2 regions of the Allobosea massiliensis genome follow, and region 1 is predicted to be linked to the other one. Evidence: predicted binding sites of a transcription regulator. Region 1 holds the regulator's gene; the other holds the start of a gene.
What was found. The regulator LexA, encoded in region 1, represses DNA repair genes until DNA is damaged. The targets are predictions, from matches to a motif close to TGTTCNNNNTGTGTTCNG.

Region 1 (2,197 bases):
GGCCTGCTCGGCAACGCGCTGGCTCTGCCCTTCGTCTCCCTCTTCGTCATGCCGGCCGCCGTCTTCGGGGTGCTCGCCTATCCCTTCGGGCTGGACGCGCCGGCCTGGTGGCTCATGGGCCTGGCCTCGGAGGTGGTGCTCAAACTGGCGCATTGGGTCGCGACCATCGATCACTCGACCCTGGTGCTCGCCGCCTTCGGCCCGGCCGCGCTCGGCTGCTTTTCGGCCGCGCTGCTCTGGGCGACGCTGTGGACGACGAAGCTGCGTCTGCTGGCGATCCTGCCGCTGGTCGGCGGCGTGGCCGTCGCGGCCAAACCGGAGAAGCCGGCGATCCTGATCGAGCGCGACGGCTCGGGCCTCGCGGTGCGCGGCAAGGACGGCCTGCTCGTGATCGCCGGCAAGCCGAGCCGCTTCGTCCTGCAGCAATGGCTGACGGCGGATGGCGACGGCCGCCAGCCCGACGACCCGTCGCTGCGCAAGGGCGCGGCCTGCGATCCGCGCGGCTGCGTGCTGATGACGAGAGAGGGCCACAGCATCGCCTATGCGCAGGACCGGCTCGCCATCATCGAGGATTGCCGCCGCGCCGATGTGGTGGTGACGCCGATTCCCTGGACGGCGGCCTGCCGCGCGCGGCTGATCGACCGGATGACGTTGCAGCGCGATGGCGCGACAGCCCTGGTTCGGACTCGCTCCGGCTGGCAAAACCACGCGGCGCAGGATGCGGGCGACCGGCCCTGGAGCCGCCGGCGTCCCCAGCCCGCGCCGACAACTGCGGGCCCGGCTGGGCCGCCACCGGCCGAGGAGGCGCCCGATACCGAGCGCCTGCCCTAGCGCCGGCCCGTCAGTAGCGCCGCATCAGATTGACAAGCCGACCCTGGATCTTGACCCGGTCCGGTCCCAGCACCCGCGTCTCGTAAGCCGGATTGGCTGCCTCCAGCGCGATCGAGGAGCCCCGCTTGCGCAGCCGCTTCAGCGTCGCCTCCTCGTCGTCGATCAGGGCGACGATGATGTCGCCGGTATTGGCGGTGTCCTGGCGCCGGATCACCACCGTGTCGCCGTCGAGAATGCCGGCCTCGACCATCGAGTCGCCGCGGACCTCCAGCGCGAAATGCTCACCGGAGCCGAGCATGTCGGCGGGGAGGGCGACGCTGTGGCTGCGGCTCTGGATCGCCGAGATCGGCGTGCCCGCCGCGATGCGGCCCATGACAGGGATCGCGATCGTGTTGCGGGCGTCTTCCGGCATCGCCTCCACCGGGCGCGCCCGGCCGGGCAGCCCGTCCTTGGCCGGCGGCGTCTCCTTGCCGAGCCCGCCCTGGACGATGGAGGGATTGAAGCGGCGCGCGCCGCCCTGGAGGCCACCACCCGCGCCATCCGGCAGCTTGATCACTTCGAGCGCCCGTGCCCGGTTCGGCAGGCGGCGGATGAAGCCGCGTTCCTCGAGGGCCATGATCAGGCGGTGGATGCCGGATTTCGACTTGAGGTCGAGCGCGTCCTTCATTTCGTCGAAGGAGGGAGGGACGCCGCTCTCGCGCAGGCGCTCATGGATGAAGCGAAGCAGTTCGAACTGTTTGCGTGTCAGCATGATCCCCGCCGGCGCTCTGAAATCTGCCGATCATCGCAGATTCGAAACAAATCACGAACACCATACCCGTTCGCGTTGTGTTCCGCAAGCCGATGCGCCAGCCCGCGACCTATCGCAGACGAATGAAGCGGCAGGGATCGCCCTTGCGGGCCGCCGGCGCGAAAACCGGGCGGATCGCCAGCGCCTGCGCCCTCGCGAGCAGGCCGAGCATCGAGGAATCCTGCCTCTCGAACGGCGTCGCCTCCCAGCCGGCCTCGGTCAGGACGAGGCTGGAGCGCAAATAATCCTCGCGCTCGTCATTGGCCGGCATGTCGCGCCCGAGCAAGCCGGGCTCGCTGCGGTCGCGCTCGGGCGAGGGCATGCCGAGCAGGGCCTCGATCACCGGCACCACGAAGAGATGCCCGCAGACGATCGAGGAGACGGGGTTGCCCGGCAGGCCGATCGCGACCATCGGGCCGAGCCGGCCGGTCATCATCGGCTTGCCCGGCCGCATCGCGATCTTCCAGAAGCCGAGATCCATGCCGGCGCGCTTCAGCGCCTCCTGGACGAGATCATGGGCACCGACGGAGGCGCCGCCCAGCGTCACCAGCACATCCGCGCCGGCGTCCCGCGCCT
Region 2 (2,197 bases), on a different contig from region 1:
AGCGGCGATCCCTTCTCAGCCCTCATCCTAATGAGCGGGCACAAATCCGCGTCACGAAGGATGTTCCAGCTGGTTCCGGAGCCTCCTGGAGCATCCTGCGAGACGCAGCCTGGCGGCTGCTCCTCAGGATGAGGGCTCGGGCAAGAGCCGATGTCCCCTCAGAACAGGCTCAGCTGCGCCTTCTCCTTCTCCGGCTTGACAAAGAGGTCGTTGCGCAGGCGCGTGCGGGTGCCGTTGAAGCCCAGCCGCTCAGCCGCCATCTCGAAGCGCCGGCCGATCATCCAGGCATAGGGGCCGGAGCCGACCTGGCGCTGGCCCCAGGCGGCGTCGTAGTCCTTGCCGCCGCGCGTCGAGCGGATCAGCGAGACGACATGGCGCAGCTTGTCGGGGTGATGGGTCAGGAGCCAGTCCTGCACGAGGTCCTTCACCTCCAGCGGCAGGCGCAGCAGCACATAGCCGGCCTCGCGGGCACCGGCGGCCTTCGCCGCGTCGAGGATGCGCTCGATCTCGTGCTCGTTGATCGCCGGAATGATTGGGGCCACCAGCACCGTCACCGGGATGCCCGCGTCGGACAGCGCCTTCACCGTTTCCAGCCGCTTGGCGGGCGAGGCGGCGCGCGGCTCCATGCCGCGCGCGACCTTGGGGTCCAGCGTGGTGATCGAGATCGCGACCTTGGCCAGCCCCTTCGCCGCCATCGGCGCGAGGATGTCGATGTCGCGCTGGACCAGCGCCGACTTGGTGACGATGCCGACCGGGTGGTTGAACCTCGCCAGCACCTCAAGGATCTGGCGCATGATGCGCAGCTTCTTCTCGATCGGCTGATAGGCGTCGGTGTTGGTGCCGATCGCGATGGTGCGCGGCTGGTAGGACGGGGCCGAGAGTTCCTTCTCCAGCAGCAGCGCGGCGTCGGGCTTGGCGGTCAGCCTGCTCTCGAAGTCGAGCCCCGGCGACAGGCCGAGATAGGCGTGGCTCGGCCGCGCGAAGCAGTAGACGCAGCCATGCTCGCAGCCGCGATAGGGGTTGATCGAGCGGTCGAACGAAATATCCGGGGAATCGTTCTTGGTGATGATGGTGCGCGGCTTCTCGACCGCGACCTCGGTCCTGAACGCCGGGAGCTCGCCGAGCGAGCCCCAGCCGTCATCCTCGCTGATGCGCTGCTCGGCCTCGAAGCGGCCGCCGGGATTGATCGTCGCGCCGCGTCCGCGCCGGCGCTCGGGATCGATGCGGTGGCCGGCATAGGCGAGCGGATCGACCGGCGCGACGCGCGCCGAGACCGACATCCGGCCCGCACCGGCCTGTTTCAGTGGCTGGGCGGAAATCGGCCGCGAAGAGGGCCTGCTCTGGAGCATGGCGCTGAACATCCTTCGAAAATCACCGGGAATCGGCGATTTCTGCGTCGTTTAATGTGAACATAAAGGGAACGAATTGCAAGCGACAGGATTGCGACATGCTGCGCTGCGACATAAGGAGGCGCATGCTCACCGCGGTCATACGCAGCGCTGGCTCGACCGAGGCCCTCGCGGCCACTTTTTCCGTCCTGATCCCGGCGGTGGCCGACGGATTCCTCGGCCATGCCGTCGTTCTCGATGCCGTGGGCGACGCCACGGTGGAGCGCCTCGCGGATGCGACCGGAGCGAGCTATCTGCGCGCCGGCGGGTCGGAAAGCTGGCCGGCGGGCGCGGCCCAGGCGCGGGGCGACTGGCTCCTGCTGTTGGAAGAAGGCGACCTGCCGCAGGCGCACTGGCCGCAAGCCGTGGAGCGCCATCTGCTGATGGCGCCGGACAGGCCGGCGCTGATCCCGCTCAAGGGCTTCGCCCAGTCGCTGCGCGAGCGCGCCGGCCTCTCCTTCGGACCGCACCGGTTGCGCGCCGGGCTCGTCCTGCCCAAGGGCCATGCGCTCGCCGGGCGCCTCGGCGGGGCGCCGCAGCGCCTGGCCGTCGGGCGGGAGCGGGCCGCGGGATGATGCGCGGCCGGCTTGCGCCGGCGAGCGCAGCGCCGCACAGTCGCGCATGGCCGTCAAACCCCTCGCAGACCTGATCGACGACCTGCTCGCGCCCGCGCTCGCCGCGCAGGGATTCGCCGGGCGGGCGATCGTCGCGCTCTGGCCGGAGATCGTCGGCGAGCGGCTGGCCGCCCGCACGCGCCCGCTCAAGATCGACTGGCCGCGGCGGCGCCCAGCCCCCGGCGAGATGTCCGA

Region 2: a site for LexA is predicted at 1,406-1,423, ahead of ACFPN9_RS04420 (PA0069 family radical SAM protein). Genes of this name have one in related genera too.

Annotation. Positions count from the first base shown of each region.
Region 1 covers NZ_JBHSLU010000008.1:131,613-133,809, forward strand. The annotation lists gene ACFPN9_RS05870 (ComEC/Rec2 family competence protein) at 1-831, shown strand, start outside; gene lexA (transcriptional repressor LexA) at 842-1,582, opposite strand; gene ACFPN9_RS05880 (molybdopterin molybdotransferase MoeA) at 1,692-2,197, opposite strand, start outside.
Region 2 covers NZ_JBHSLU010000007.1:272,674-274,870, reverse strand. The annotation lists gene ACFPN9_RS04420 (PA0069 family radical SAM protein) at 159-1,280, opposite strand; gene ACFPN9_RS04415 (hypothetical protein) at 1,475-1,963, shown strand; gene ACFPN9_RS04410 (DUF721 domain-containing protein) at 2,010-2,197, shown strand, end outside.